DNA from 2 places in the Pectobacterium colocasium genome. Region 2 is predicted to be linked to the other one. Evidence: predicted binding sites of a transcription regulator. Region 2 holds the regulator's gene; the other holds the start of a gene.
What was found. Region 2 encodes LexA, which represses DNA repair genes until DNA is damaged. Its sites were predicted from a motif close to TNCTGTATGTACATACAGNA; they were not measured.
Positions count from the first base shown of each region.

Region 1: mutH (DNA mismatch repair endonuclease MutH) is a predicted target of LexA. The motif match lies at 5,117-5,136, and genes of this name have one in related genera.

Region 1 is NZ_CP084032.1:1,064,216-1,072,126, reverse strand. It holds gene thyA (thymidylate synthase) at 1-757, opposite strand, end outside; gene lgt (prolipoprotein diacylglyceryl transferase) at 793-1,659, opposite strand; gene ptsP (phosphoenolpyruvate--protein phosphotransferase) at 1,886-4,132, opposite strand; gene rppH (RNA pyrophosphohydrolase) at 4,145-4,678, opposite strand; gene mutH (DNA mismatch repair endonuclease MutH) at 5,375-6,070, shown strand; gene LCF41_RS04785 (TerC family protein) at 6,308-7,024, shown strand; gene LCF41_RS04780 (YgdI/YgdR family lipoprotein) at 7,211-7,417, shown strand; gene LCF41_RS04775 (NADP(H)-dependent aldo-keto reductase) at 7,624-7,911, shown strand, end outside.
Region 2 is NZ_CP084032.1:637,074-644,984, reverse strand. It holds gene LCF41_RS02945 (glutathione S-transferase family protein) at 1-142, shown strand, start outside; gene LCF41_RS02940 (LysR family transcriptional regulator) at 201-1,097, opposite strand; gene LCF41_RS02935 (pirin family protein) at 1,210-1,908, shown strand; gene zur (zinc uptake transcriptional repressor Zur) at 2,056-2,565, shown strand; gene LCF41_RS02925 (CsbD family protein) at 2,630-2,839, opposite strand; gene lexA (transcriptional repressor LexA) at 3,354-3,962, opposite strand; gene LCF41_RS02915 (diacylglycerol kinase) at 4,073-4,438, opposite strand; gene plsB (glycerol-3-phosphate 1-O-acyltransferase PlsB) at 4,566-7,034, shown strand; gene ubiA (4-hydroxybenzoate octaprenyltransferase) at 7,165-7,911, opposite strand, start outside.

The DNA of each region.
Region 1 (7,911 bases), 430 kb from region 2:
CGTATCCCTCGATTTCAAAGTCCTCGAAGCGATAGTCGAACAGCGTATCCGGGCGACGCTTGATCACCAGTTTAGGCAGCGCACGCGGTTCACGGCTCAGCTGTAAGTGCGTCTGTTCCAGATGGTTGTTGTACAGATGCGTATCACCGCCAGTCCAGACGAAGTCACCCACATCCAGATCGCACTGCTGCGCCACCATGTGCACCAGCAGCGCATAGCTGGCGATGTTGAACGGCAGGCCAAGGAAGATATCGCACGAGCGCTGATAAAGCTGGCAAGAGAGTTTGCCATCCGCCACGTAGAACTGGAAAAACGCGTGGCACGGCGCCAGCGCCATTTTGTCCAACTCGCCCACGTTCCAGGCAGACACGATAATGCGGCGGGAATCGGGATCCTGTCTCAACTGGGTCAGGACATTCTTCAACTGGTCGATCTGGCGGCCGTCTGCGGCTCCCCATGAGCGCCACTGCTTACCATAAACCGGCCCCAAATCGCCGTTTTCATCTGCCCATTCGTCCCAAATACTGACTTTATTTTCATGCAGATAAGCAACATTGGTATCGCCGTTCAGGAACCAGAGCAGTTCATGAATAATTGAACGCAGGTGGCATTTTTTAGTGGTAACCAGCGGGAACCCGTCCTGCAAGTTGAAACGCATCTGATGGCCGAAAATAGAACGCGTTCCCGTGCCGGTACGGTCGGCCTTCGGCGTGCCCTCTTCAAGCACTTTTTTCATCAGATCCAGATACTGTTTCATACTACCTCACCACAAAATTAAAAAAGGACGGCGGATTATTGCTGCGCAGGCTGACGACGATAGGCCCAGACCATCATCAAAATACCCGCGATCACCATTGGCAGCGACAGAATTTGCCCCATGCTGAACAGATCGCCGAACAGCCCCAACTGCGCATCTGGCTGGCGGAAGAATTCGGTGATAATTCGGAACGTACCGTAACCGATCAGGAAAAGCCCTGAGACGCTGCCCATCGGCCGAGATTTACGAATAAAGAGATTCAGGATGATAAACAGCGCCACACCTTCCAGCATCATTTGATACAGTTGGGAAGGATGACGCGGCAGCATGCCATACTGATTGAAAATCGCCTGCCACTGCGGGTTGCTGACGGCCAGCATCATATCTTCGCTGCGCGAACCTGGGAACAGCATGGCCCACGGGGTATCCGTCGTCACGCGCCCCCACAGTTCGCCATTGATGAAGTTGCCCAAACGACCAGCTCCCAGCCCAAAAGGAATCAAGGGAGCAATAAAATCAGCGACCTGAAAGAAATGGCGTTTGGTGCGATGCGCGAACCACAGCATGACGCAAATAACGCCCATTAAGCCACCGTGGAACGACATACCGCCATCCCAGACTTTGAAAAGATAGAGCGGATTTTCAAGAAATGACGGGAAGGCATAAAACAGAACATAGCCCAAACGCCCGCCGACGAAGACCCCAAGGAACCCCATATACAGCAGGTTTTCGACTTCATCTTTGGTCCAACCACTACCCGGTTTATTCGCCCGACGCACCGCTAACCACATGGCAAATACAAAACCCACCAGATACATCAGCCCATACCAGTGCAGCGCCAATGGGCCAATAGAGAAAATCACTGGGTCAAACTGAGGAAACGCCAGATAGCTTGTCGTCATCATTCACCACATATTTTATTGTGTTATCCCTGCTTTCGGGATCGTCATTGATAGGCAAAAGGCAGGAGAATGAATCCGTTCCTGCGAACCGCGGTGGCGAATCATAGCATACGCACCCGCGCTCGTTGCTTGCATCGGGGAAAAGTTCTGTAAAACATTGAGTCGCTATTAAACATTTACTCGCAATTAACTGTCGATGTATTCGTCAATATCGCCTCACGTCAACTTAGCGCCCGCCGCGAATCAAGCCGCCCAGTCCGCGCTCTTCCATGAAAATCGCCGCCCACTGACGGACTTCCGCCGCGCTTTGCGCGCCCAGCAATTGTTGTACTAACGCCTGCGACTCAGCCAGCGTAATCTGGCGTAGCAGATATTTAATTCGCGCAACGCTGCGCCCGTTCATACTGAGCGAGCGATAGCCCAGCCCGGTCAGCAACAGTGCGCCAAGCGCTTCTCCCGCCATTTCACCGCATACGGAAAGCGGGATGTTATGTCGCTCGCATTCGACAGCAATCATGTTCAACGCCTGCAACATGGAAGGATGCAGACTGTCATAAAGCGATGCCACATGCGCGTTGTTACGATCTACCGCCAGCAGGTACTGCGTCAGATCGTTGGTGCCAACCGAAACAAAATCGATGCGGGAAGCCAAATGAGGAAGCAGGAACAGCATCGATGGAACTTCGATCATGATGCCGATCCGCGGTTTAGGCTGCGGGAAGCCCAATAATTCTTCGACTTCGCCCGCCGCCTGATCGATCAGGCGACGCGCTTCACTGATTTCATCCAGACTGCTGATCATCGGCAACAAAATGCTGAGATTGCCACTGTGCGCGTTAGCCCGCAGCATGGCGCGCACCTGAATCAGAAAGATTTCAGGTTGATCGAGCGTAATCCGAATACCGCGCCAGCCAAGACACGGGTTCTCTTCGCTAATGGGCAAATAAGGCAGCGGCTTATCTGCGCCGATATCCAGCGTGCGCAGCATCACCGTGCGCGTAGGGTAAAGCTGCAACATGCTTTGGTATTGCGCCATCTGTTCATCTTCGGACGGAAAACCGCTTTGCAGCATAAAAGGGATTTCCGTACGGTACAGACCCACGCCATCAACTTGATTGATGAAACGCTTTTCGTGTTCGGCGCTTAACCCGGCATTCAACATGACCTGAATACGTTCACCGCTTTTCAGCACGGCAGGCTGTTCCATTTCGCCTTCGGCTAGACGGGTCAGCTCGTTTTCTTCCGTCAGCAGACGCTGATATTCCTGTACCAGCACGGGTTCAGGATCGACCAACAGCTCACCGCGATAGCCGTCGATAATCAGCAAGCGCTGATGCAGCAGATCGGGCTGAATGTCCGCCCCCACCAGCGTCGGAATCCCCATCGCACGCACAAGAATCGCCGCGTGAGAATTAGCCGCACCATCGTACACAACAACGCCCGCCAGCCGCTCTGGCGGCAGCTCCGCCAGCAGCGTCGCCGTTAATTCGTCCGCTACGAGGATAAAGCGCTCAGGCCACTGCCCCATGATTTGCGCGTTATCATCGAGATGAAACAGCAGCCGTTGCCCCAACGCGCGCAGATCGCCCGCCCGTTCTCGTAAATACGTATCCTGCAAATTGGTGAACTGCGCGGCAAAACGTTCGATCACCAGTTTTACGGCCCACTCGGCGGCGTTGCCCGCATTTACTTCCTGAAAAAGTTCTCGTTTTAGCCGCGCATCATTCAGCAAGTGCGAGTACAAATCGAAAATCGCCGCGCTCTCTTTTTGCGCACTAGCGTTAAACCGCTTGCTGAAACGACGGAATTCCGCCGTTGCCTCTTCCAACGCCTGCGTTAAACGGGAGCGCTCACGCTCGCTGTCCAGACTCGACGCGGGAAATACTTGATCCAGAGAAGGCTGAGTACAATCCTGCCAGCCAGGGGCGATCGCCACACCGGGAGCGGCAACCAGCGCTTTCACGCGCGTCTGACGGTATTGACCGAAGAGCGTTTTGATCTGCGAAAGGGAGAGAATAGCGGCCATCTGCGTGGCCAGCGTCACCATGAACGATTCTTCGTTTTTATCAAACTGACGATGTTCACGCTGTTGCACCACCAGTACACCCAGCAGGTGGCGACGGTGGATAATGGGAACGCCAAGAAAAGAGCGAAAATGTTGCTCTTTCACCGCGGGGATATATTTGAAACTGGGATGAGCACGGGCATCGGCCAGGTTGATAGGCTCAGCGCGTTGACCAACCAGCCCGACAATACCTTGCCCAAACGCCAGCGTAACCGTGCGCCCGCGCGGCTTTTTCAAGCCACGCGTTGCCATCAGGTAATAGCATTGACGATCGTGATCGGCCAGATAAATGGAACAGACTTCCGTGTCCATAGCCTGACAGGTCTCATTGACCAGAATGTCCAGCGCATCACTAAGGCGGGCAGTTGCCGCAACGTTTTCGACAATTTCTCGCAAGCGCGTGAGCATAATGTGCCTGAATTACCCTCTTTTTCGCCGAGGACCGGATGGCGTTGTCATCCGAGCCGCAGCACTCTCCTGAAGCAATATCACCGGGTTGATAAATTCCTTCATCACGCGACGATACACATCTCGCTTAAAAGAGACGACCTGACGTACCGGATACCAGTAACTCACCCAGCGCCAACCATCAAATTCCGGCGTGCCGCTGCTCTGCATATTGATATCCGACTCATTACACATCAACTGTAGCAAAAACCATTTCTGCTTCTGGCCGATACAGACCGGTTTTGTATCCCAACGCACCAAACGCTTTGGTAATTTATAGCGTAACCAGTTACGGGTAGATGCCAACACGCGCACATCCTTTTTTCTTAACCCGACCTCTTCAAACAGTTCGCGGTACATCGCCTGCTCAGCACTTTCACCGGGGTTAATCCCCCCCTGCGGAAACTGCCAGGAGTGCTGACCATAGCGCCGGGCCCACATCACCTGCCCCTGCCGATTACAAATTACAATACCAACGTTTGGGCGGTAGCCATCATCATCGATCACCGGACTACCTCGATAAACATCAATGCAAAGATGACCTGATTGTTTCACACTCCCGTCAGGCGGTAAACCACTGCTTAGAAAGCATGTGATACTAATAAAATTAAGATAACCCACAGATAAGATCAAAGTTATAAACACGTGAAGACTGGAATCCGCAATTTATTCACTTTTTCTGTGGACATCTTTGTGCAGAACCCATGAAGAAGTGAGTAAAACTCATTTTTGATGAAGAAAAAAAACCACCATAAATTAAAAAATAGTGCTTTCTATTCATAAAATTACAAACCGTTTTACTGGCAATGGTGAACCCTTGATGCTTGTTCAAATGGCATACAATGCAAGATTGGCGAAAGATCGCGCTACGTCGATTTTATCCACAGGTAATGCCTCAAACTCAGGCAATAAATAGGCAAAAACAGCAAAAATGCCGCGAGTCAAGGCTGTAAATCGAACCAGTAATTCATGTTTATGTGGGTTATCCAAGAAATCTGTGGATAACCTAGTGTAAGATCCTGTTTATTGTCGGTGGCTATACGTGAACAGTTTGCAAAACCCAGCAAAGTGATCGCCATCACACTGAAAAAAAGCGCTACGAATCATGCTATTATTGTTTTTCTCCACCGTCTTGCAGGCTGTGCATGGGTACTCCCCATCTGTTGTATTTTTTTTGAGCGGAAAAATATCGGGCTATACGCTATGAATTCACCCACGGTTCACACGACTGCGCCGCCACATGAGCACGCTTTGCTGGAACGCGCACAATCCCTCGCGGGTTATAATCTCGCGGAATTAGCGGACATCGCACGCTTGCCGCTTCCCGCCAACCTGAAACGCGATAAAGGCTGGATTGGCGTCTTGCTGGAACGTTTTCTGGGAGCCAGCGCAGGCAGCAAGCCCGAGCAGGATTTCCCTGACATCGGCGTTGAGCTAAAAACCATTCCGATTGATGAACAAGGTAAACCGCTGGAAACCACTTTCGTTTGCGTTGCGCCGTTAACAGGCAACAGCGGCGTTACGTGGGAAAGCAGCCACGTACGACACAAGCTCGCACGGGTGCTATGGATTCCAGTGGAAGGCTCGCGACACATTCCATTGGGAGAACGCCGTATTGGCACGCCGCTGATCTGGAGCCCCAGCGAAGAAGAAGAGGAGCAGTTGCGCTGCGATTGGGAAGAGTTAATGGACCTGATCGTGCTTGGTCAGGTAGAAAGCATCACCGCCCGGCATGGAGAAGTCCTGCAATTACGTCCCAAAGCGGCAAATAGCCGAGCACTAACGGAAGCCATTGGCGAATTTGGCCAGCCAATTCTGACCTTGCCGCGCGGGTTCTACCTGAAAAAAACCTTTACCGCGCCGCTGCTGGCCCGCCACTTTATGCAGCTCAGCAACTGAGCGTCATTAGGCTATGCTTCATCAGTACGATACTTCGTCGTACACTGGTTTTATTGCGACAAGGGAATATGACCTGGGAAAAGCCTGACGCCGACCCAGAGTAAAAGGGACGCCAGCACATGGAGCACATGCGAAGTATGACGAGTATATCTTTACGACATCACACTTTCGCTTGCCTACGCACCGAGCTGGCAGAGTATAATATCGTTTACGTTTCGTTTAAGGTGTATTGATATAATGTTTGATTGGATTGTTGATCCGAACGCATGGTTGGCATTGGGAACGCTGACTATTCTGGAAATCGTTCTTGGGATCGATAACATTATTTTCCTGTCTCTGGTTGTCGCCAAACTGCCTAAAGCCCAACAAAACAAAGCACGCCGCATCGGGCTGATGGGGGCGATGTTGATGCGTTTGGGGCTGCTCGCTTCCATTGCCTGGGTCATGCGTCTGACTGACCCGCTGTTTACCGCATTCGACAACGAAATTTCCACGCGTGACCTGATTCTGTTCTTCGGGGGGCTCTTCCTGATCTGGAAGTCGAGCAAGGAAATTCACGAAACCGTCGAAGGCGGTTCAGAAGACCATACTTCCAAGGTGTACTCTTTCTTTGGCGCGATTGTGCAAATCATGCTGCTGGATATTATCTTCAGTCTGGACTCGGTGATAACCGCCGTTGGCCTGTCTGACCATCTGTTCATTATGATGGCAGCCGTCGTTATCGCCGTTGGGGTCATGATGTTCTCCGCGCGTCCTATCGGCGAGTTTGTCGAACGCCACCCGTCCGTCAAAATGCTGGCCTTGTCGTTCCTGATTCTGGTCGGGTTCACCCTGATTCTGGAAAGCTTCGACGTTCACGTACCGAAAGGCTATATCTACTTCGCCATGTTCTTCTCAATGTCCGTCGAGGCGCTGAACCTGCTGCGCAGTAAAAAAGAGAAAACGGCACACTGATCGCCGCAGAGTGAGCGCTCAAAACGCCAAACGACCTAATCAGGCGGCCACCAGCCGCCTGATTACACAAAATTAACGCCCCCAACACGCATTTTTTCCATTATTCCTACGTTATCCCTCTCAACCCTTTGCTAGACTCACTTAAGTTTTTGCATTTATTAACGGGTTAATACAATGAAAGTACGGATGAAAATGGCAGTCACACTGGCGTTATTATTTACCCTTGCGGGCTGTTCCAGTGACTACGTGATGGCGACAAAAGAGGGGCAAATGCTTCTGACGCAGGGAAAACCCGTGCTGGATAAAGATACCGGGCTGCTCAGCTATATCGATGAGCAAGGTAATCAGAAACAGATCAACAGCGACCAAGTTTCCCAGATCGTGCAGCGCTAACGGCAGCGTTAGCCCGATATTCCCCCCATCGGGCGACGCACTCTGGCAGAATCCTGCTAAAGGGCAGCAGAAGAGACTTCCCCACTCGCCACGGCTTCGTTATAGTCAAATTCAGGTGTGTTCTCCCAAACTCATTGGAATCGCAAAAAATCATGCGGAAATGAGGAGAAAGACACCTGCTATTTTCAGACATAAGGAAGCTGGCAATGCAATATCACCGTATTCCCCATAGTTCTTTAGAAGTGAGCGTGCTGGGTCTTGGTACGATGACCTTTGGCGAACAGAACAGCGAAGCAGACGCTCATGCCCAGTTAGATCACGCCATTGCCGCAGGTGTTAACCTGATTGACACAGCAGAAATGTACGCCGTTCCTCCACGCCCGGAAACACAGGGGTTAACCGAGAGCTATATCGGTTCCTGGCTGAAATCCCGTGGCGGCCGTGAAAAACTGATTGTGGCGAGCAAAGTCTCCGGTCCTGTGCGCGGAAACGAT
Region 2 (7,911 bases):
TACCGTCGATATGGCGCATATTCGTCACCACTACTATCGTAGCCACGGCACGATTAATCCGCATGGCGTGATTTCGCTGGGTCCAGAGCAAGATCTGAACCAGCCTCACCACCGTGATAAGACGTTTGTCGATTTATACTGACATAATGAAGTGCAGAGGCAAGGTGTGAAACCACACCTTGCCGCAAAAAATGCAGGGTTTAGGGCTGGTTCAGCAGTTTTGGAATTTCACGCAGGAACCAGGATTTCGCCTCGCCCATGCTGTCTCGCCGCCACGCCATAATAATCTGGCTTTCCATCTGATGCTCCGGCCCAATCACCAGCAAACGCCCTTCGGCAATATCTTGCGCGACCATCGGATAAGGCATGGTCGCGACACCTAACCCAGCCAGCAGCGCACGCCGCTTATCATCCAGCGAGCTCACCGTCAGACGCTGCTGTTTGTCGAGCAATTGTACGGTCAGCACCGGGCGTTCGCGTGCGGTATCCGCCACCGCAATCCCGCGATATTTCACCCGAGTGGCATCCGACAGTGGTTCAGGCTCCTGATGAATCGGGTGCTCTGGGCTGGCAACATACACATTATTCATCGTGTACAGCTTGCGGGTATTCATTTCTGAAGAGGAGCGAAAATGCATATCCGGTGCAATCACGATATCGGCACGCCCTTGCTCAAGACGTTCCCACGCGCCCGCCAGCACTTCCGTCAGAATCGACACCTGTGTATTCGCTTTGAGCGCCAGCTTATCGATTAACGGAAAAAGCCGCTGAGTCGGAATAAGCGCTTCCGTCACAATCGTCAGATGCGTTTCCCAGCCGCGCGCCAGTGCTTCCGCATCCGTCGTGAGCTTATCCGCGGCCTCCAGCAGGATACGTCCACGTTCCAGCAGCATACGCCCGACATTCGTGAATTTAGTACGGTGCCCGGAACGATCGAACAACACCACATCTAACTCTTCTTCCAATTTCTGCATGGTATAGCTCAGTGCCGAAGGCACCCTACCCAGCTCGTCTGCCGCAGCGGCAAAGCTGCCACGACGATCGATCGCATCCATAACCCTCAAGGCTTCCAGCGTCAATGCTCGTTCTTTCGCCATCTTGGTACTCATTCAGGAATTTTGAATATACCCACCAGATTAACTAGCTAACAATCCAACGTCCACACAATTACTATCGGTTTAATAAATAATTATCTGGGGGATAAAAATTATGATCGCACGAAGAGCAGCGGGGCAATGCGGCCAGGCCGACTATGGCTGGCTGCAAGCACGCTACACCTTTTCTTTTGGTCACTATTTTGACCCACAGTTGCTGGGCTACGCTTCTCTACGCGTGCTCAATCAGGAAGTATTAGCGCCGGGGGCATCATTTCAGCCGCGAACCTACCCACGGGTTGATATTCTGAACATCATTCTGCAGGGTGAAGCTGAATACCGCGACAGCAATGGTCGCCACATTCAGGCCAAAGCTGGCGATGTTTTGCTACTCGCGACTCAGCCAAACGTCAGCTATAGCGAACATAATACCAACCCCAGTAAACCACTGACACGGCTGCAGTTATGGCTGAATGCCTGCCAGACTCGAGAGAACAGCCCGTTACAGCGCATGGAATTGGATTCATCAAGTCACACTCTGCTTGCCTCACCGGAAGGCGAACAGACGAGTCTGCAACTGCGCCAGCAGGTTTGGATCCATCATGTCGATCTCCAGCAGAATGAGCAAAGCACGATCGCACTACAGGGCAATCAGGCATACCTCCAGTTGATCCACGGTTCAATGGTGGTAAAAGGCAATCAGCACAGTGAAGCCCTACATTGCGGCGACGGCGCCTTTGTCAAAGAAGAAACGGCGTTGACGCTACAGGCAGAAACACCTTTACGGGCGCTGCTCATCGACCTGGTCGTGTAGCGCTTCTGTCCGCTGTTTTTACAGGGACTTCTGTTCGTTGTTTTTACAGGAAGTTGTTTTCGCAGGAAAACGCCGCCAGTTCGGCGTTTTTCTTCAGCCGTGGTAAGATATCCGTCTTGTTCCTCAATGCGTCAGGGTGATATGACAATGGATTCAACCAAACAGGACAAACTTCTTGCCCAGGCTGAACAGATTTGTCAGCAGCGCGCTGTGCGTCTCACGCCGCAGCGGTTAGAGGTTTTACGTCTAATGGCGCAGCAGTCCGGCGCTATCAGCGCTTATGACCTGCTGGATCTGCTGCGAGTGTCCGAACCTCAGGCCAAACCGCCGACCGTCTATCGCGCACTGGATTTTCTGCTGGAACAAGGCTTCATTCATCGAGTTGAGTCAAACAACAGCTACGTGCTGTGCCACCATATTGAAGACCACAGCCATACATCAGCCCTGTTCATCTGCGATCGCTGCGGGCAGGTCACGGAACGTCAAACCGAAGGTGTGGAAGAAACACTACGTAGCCTGGCACAGCAGTCAGGATTTACGCTACGTCACAGCGTTGTGGAAGCTCACGGGCTATGTGGCGGCTGTCAGGAAGTGGCATCGTGCAAACAGCCGGATCATTGCGACCACGACCACACGGTTCCAATTAAAAAGCGGTAACCTCGATTAAAAAACGATAGCCCCAAGGGCTATCGTCTCTTTCTGCGCAGAAGCATCACGTTCACTACCAGTGATATTTGTGGTGTTCTTCCCAGTGCTTCACTTCTTTCTCTGCCGCTTCTTTTGCGTACCCGTAACGCTCCTGGATTCTCCCTACCAGTTGGTCACGTTTACCTTCGATGACCGTCAGATCGTCATCCGTTAATTTGCCCCATTGCTCTTTCGCTTTACCTTTAAACTGTTTCCAGTTACCGCTGGCTTGGTCTTTATTCATAAGAATCTCCGTACCTTAGGTGAATTGCGCATAAAAATCGTGACTACCGACTTATGCGTCAGTTTCAGATAATCAGATAAATCGGTCTATTCAGTAAGCAGCGTCATCATGGTGTGAACCATCACGGTGTGCTTCGCCACTGTCTCCCTTGATTGCCGGGCCAACCTAAATGTGATCGCTGATGATCAATCACCAAACAACCAATCAAGATAAAAATGCTTATCTTGATAAAAATTATAGTCGAATATTTCGATTAAAATTGAAAAATAGGAATCTGTAGCTAAAAAAGACGTTAGGAAAGAGAACATCACCGCAAAAGCAGTGGGAAAACAGGTGGTAAGAGGAATCGTAGAGAACACACGATAAATGTAACGAAATATATACAGCTAGCAGCTTAACACGCGGGACACCCCACACATAAAGTGACTAGCACATGACGCGATTAACACAAAGAGAAAGAGAAAGAGGATGATGCACTGATTCAGACAGGTGAACAGTGCATCTCTATGAACCGTTAGCTCCAGTCGCTGTTACGAATCACGCCAACTGCTAAGCCTTCTATCGAAAAGCTTTGCTGACGCAGGTCGACAACAATCGGGGCAAACTCTTCGTTCTCCGCGAGAAGATGCACCATATTGCCCTGCTTTTTCAGGCGCTTCACCGTCACTTCATCGTCAATACGCGCGACAACGATCTGACCGTTACGTACATCTTCTGTTTTATGCACGGCCAATAAATCGCCATCCATAATACCAATATCTTTCATTGACATACCGCTCACCCGCAGCAAAAAATCAGCGCTGGGTTTGAACATGGCAGGATCAACCTGATAGTGACATTCGATATGTTCCTGTGCCAGCAGAGGCTCACCGGCAGCCACGCGACCAACCAGAGGAATGCCCGCTTCTTCTTCCATCAGCAGACGAATACCGCGAGAAGCGCCGGATACAATCTCAATAACGCCTTTACGCGCCAGCGCTTTCAGATGTTCTTCAGCCGCATTGGGAGAGCGAAACCCCAGCTGTTGAGCAATCTCCGCGCGCGTTGGTGGCATTCCGGTCTGCGCAATATGATCGCGGATCAGGTCATAAACCTGCTGCTGCCTTGCTGTTAATACTTTCATTCCGCCCCCTGGTTGTTTATACAGTCTTGCTGTGAGTATATACAGGTAAGCCACAATTGGGAATGGAGATATCGGCAAAGCCTCTGACTTTTATTCATTTATGCGTACCGTCAGGCAAAATGTTGCCAGAGAATGCTGACCCATACGACAGCGGCTAACACGATGGCAACAAAAACAGCTGCCGAGCCGATATCTTTCGCCCTTCCGGATAATTCGTGATGCTCAGGGCCAATACGATCGACAACCGCTTCAATGGCGCTATTAGCCAACTCAAAGAGCATAATCAATACGACAGACCCGATCAGCAGCAGTTTTTCAACCAGCGTAACTGGCAGCAAACACGCGATAATCACGCCGACAATAGTCAGTACGGTTTCCTGACGAAACGCCGCCTCATGCTGCCATGCCTGCTTTAGCCCCTTAAGGGAATAACCGGTCGCCTTAATAATCCGGATCATCCCCGTTGCTTTATTCATTTATCCTCCGCTATTTATGCAAAATAGTTCGCATTTTAACGCGCTCATGTTGTCTCATCACCACAGATCTCCGGCGCAGTTTCTGGTATCCTTGCGGCGCATTGCTAACAAGAGGCTCCAAGTTGTTATGTCAGGTTGGCGTAAAATTTACTATAAACTATTGAATCTCCCACTGAAACTGCTGGTTAAAAGCAAAGTTATTCCCGCAGATCCTGTGGTCGAGCTGGGGTTAGATCCCTCACGTCCTATACTCTATGTTCTGCCTTATAACTCTCAGGCAGATCTCTTGACGCTACGTGCGAAGTGCCTGGCATTGGGGTTACCCGATCCCTCGCAGTCGTTCGAATTCAACGGCGTCGAACTCCCAAGCCACGTCTTTATTAATGACGGGCCGCGTGTCTTCCGCTATTACGTACCCAAGCAGAAATCCGTCAAACTGTTCCACGACTATCTGGACCTGCATCGCGCCAATCCAGATTTAGACGTTCAGATGGTGCCGGTTTCCGTGATGTTTGGGCGTTCTCCGGGTCGGGAAGGCCATTCTCAGGCCACACCGCACCTGCGATTGCTCAACGGTATTGAGAAATTCTTCGCCGTTCTGTGGCTAGGCCGTGACAGTTTTGTCCGCTTCTCCAGCCCAGTGTCACTGCGCTATATGGCGACCGAGCATGGCACAGACAAAACCATAGCCCACAAACTGGCGCGTGTCGCGCGTATGCACTTCTCTCGCCAACGTTTGGCGGCAGTTGGCCCACGCTTGCCGGTACGTCAGGAGCTGTTTAATAAGCTGCTGGATTCCAAAGCGATCAAGAAAGCCGTGGACGATGAGGCGCGCAGTAAGAAGATTTCTACTGAGAAAGCGCAGCAGAACGCGATTGCGCTAATGGAAGAAATTGCCGCCGACTTCTCCTACGAGGCCGTACGTCTGTCGGATCGCGTTTTAAGCTGGACGTGGAACCGCCTTTATCAGGGGATAAACGTCCATAACGCCGAACGCGTTCGTCAGTTGGCGCAGGATGGTCACGGTATTGTCTATGTGCCTTGCCACCGCAGCCACATGGACTATCTGCTGTTGTCCTACGTCCTGTACCATCAGGGCTTAGTGCCGCCACACATCGCCGCGGGCATCAATCTTAATTTCTGGCCAGCAGGCCCAATCTTCCGCCGTCTTGGCGCTTTCTTCATTCGCCGTACCTTCAAAGGCAACAAGCTGTATTCCACGATTTTCCGTGAGTATCTGGGTGAACTGTTTGCCCGTGGCTATTCGGTGGAATACTTCATGGAAGGTGGACGTTCGCGCACAGGTCGTCTGTTAGAGCCTAAAACCGGTACGCTGGCCATGACCATTCAGGCCATGCTCAGAGGCGGTACGCGCCCTATCACGCTGGTGCCGATTTATGTCGGTTACGAGCATGTGATGGAAGTCGGCACCTATGCGAAAGAACTGCGCGGCGCGGTGAAGGAAAAAGAAGGCTTTATGCAGATGGTGCGCGGTTTGCGCAAACTGCGTAATCTCGGCCAAGGGTATGTGAACTTCGGCGAACCGCTCCCATTGACCACCTATCTGAATCAGCATGTTCCGCAATGGCGTGATGCGATTGACCCTATCGAAGCACAGCGCCCAAGCTGGCTAACGCCGACAGTGCAGGATATCTCTATGGATATCATGGTGCGCATCAATAATTCTGCGGCGGCAAACGCGATGAACCTGTGTTCGACGGCCTTGCTAGCATCGCGCCAGCGCTCGCTGACGCGCGAACAAATGCAAGAACAGTTGGATTGCTATCTGCAACTGCTGCGCCAGGTTCCTTACCACAAAGATATTACGGTTCCGAAAAAGACAGCAGATGAACTGTTGGAACATGCGTTGAGCATGAACAAGTTCGAAGTCGAGAAGGATAGTATTGGCGATATCATCATTCTGCCGCGCGAGCAGGCCGTTCTGATGACGTACTATCGCAATAACATCCAGCATCTGTTGGTCTTACCGTCGCTGATCGCCAGCATCGTCATCCATCATCGCCGGATTACGCTTGCCGAAGTCGTACGACAGATCGCGCTGATTTATCCGCTGCTGCAATCTGAACTGTTCCTACACTATTCCAAAGAACAGTTACCGGGCGTGCTGGAAACGTTGGCTAACGAGCTGATTCAACAGCAATTGCTATGCAGCCGTGACGGTGAACTGGCTATCAATCCGCCGCGTATCCGTACGCTGCAATTGCTGTCAGCAGGCGTACGTGAAACGCTGCAACGCTATGCGATTACGCTGTCGTTGCTGTGTGCGAACCCAGAAATCAACCGCGGCACGCTGGAGAAAGAAAGCCGGAATATGGCGCAACGCCTGTCCGTTCTGCACGGTATCAACGCGCCGGAATTCTTTGATAAAGCGGTGTTCTCAACGCTGGTCGCGACCTTACGGACAGAAGGGTATATCACCGACAGCGCGGAAGCGGCACAAGGCGATATCGTCGCGATCTACAACATTCTCGGCGATCTGATCACCCCGGAAGTGCGTTTGACCATTGAAAGCGCCAGCTCATCTACTGAAATGGAAGCCGATAGTCAGGAAGTAGAAAAGACAACGCAGGCGTAGTCAGGCTGGAAAATGGCGGACGGTCTGCCGCCATCAAGCCGCAGATGTGTTTAGCGTTACCAACACAGTAGATGTTGTGCCATAAAAAAAGCAGCGAGAAATCGCTGCTTTTTTGTCTCTGATGTTCAGCTTACAGGCCAAACAGCACACCAATAAATATCGCCATTCCCACGTATTTATTATTGTGGAACGCCTTAAAACAAGCATCGCGCTCACGACCGGCTGTGAGTATTTGCTGATAGACAAACATCCCACCCGCCGCCAGCAGCGAAATATAGTAAGGGGTTCCCAATCCGCTGATCTTTCCTAAAATCAGCAGCAGCGCCAGCATGCTAAACTGCAATAACCCGATGATGAGATTGTCAAAACGGCCAAACAAGATCGCAGTGGATTTCACCCCGATCTTCAGATCGTCGTCGCGATCCACCATCGCATATTGGGTATCGTAGGCGACCGTCCAGCAAATATACGCCAGAAACATCATCCAGCAGGTTGCAGGCAGGCTTTCACTCACCGCGGCATACGCCATCGGGATCGACCAGCCAAACGCGGCACCCAGCACAAACTGAGGAAGATGGCTGACCCGTTTCATAAACGGATAGACCCATGCCAGCCCCAGCCCTGCAACGGACAGCCAGATCGTCATCTTATTCAGCGTCAACACCAGACCAAACGCCAGTAAGACCAGCACGACAAACAACACTTTAGCAGACTGCTCGCTCACTTCACCGCTAGGCAATGGGCGAGAAGCCGTGCGTTTTACATGACCGTCAAAATGACGATCGGCATAATCATTGATGACGCAGCCCGCCGCACGCATTAAGAAAACGCCAGCGACAAACACAAAGAGCGTCCACGGTGCGGGTACTCCTCCTCC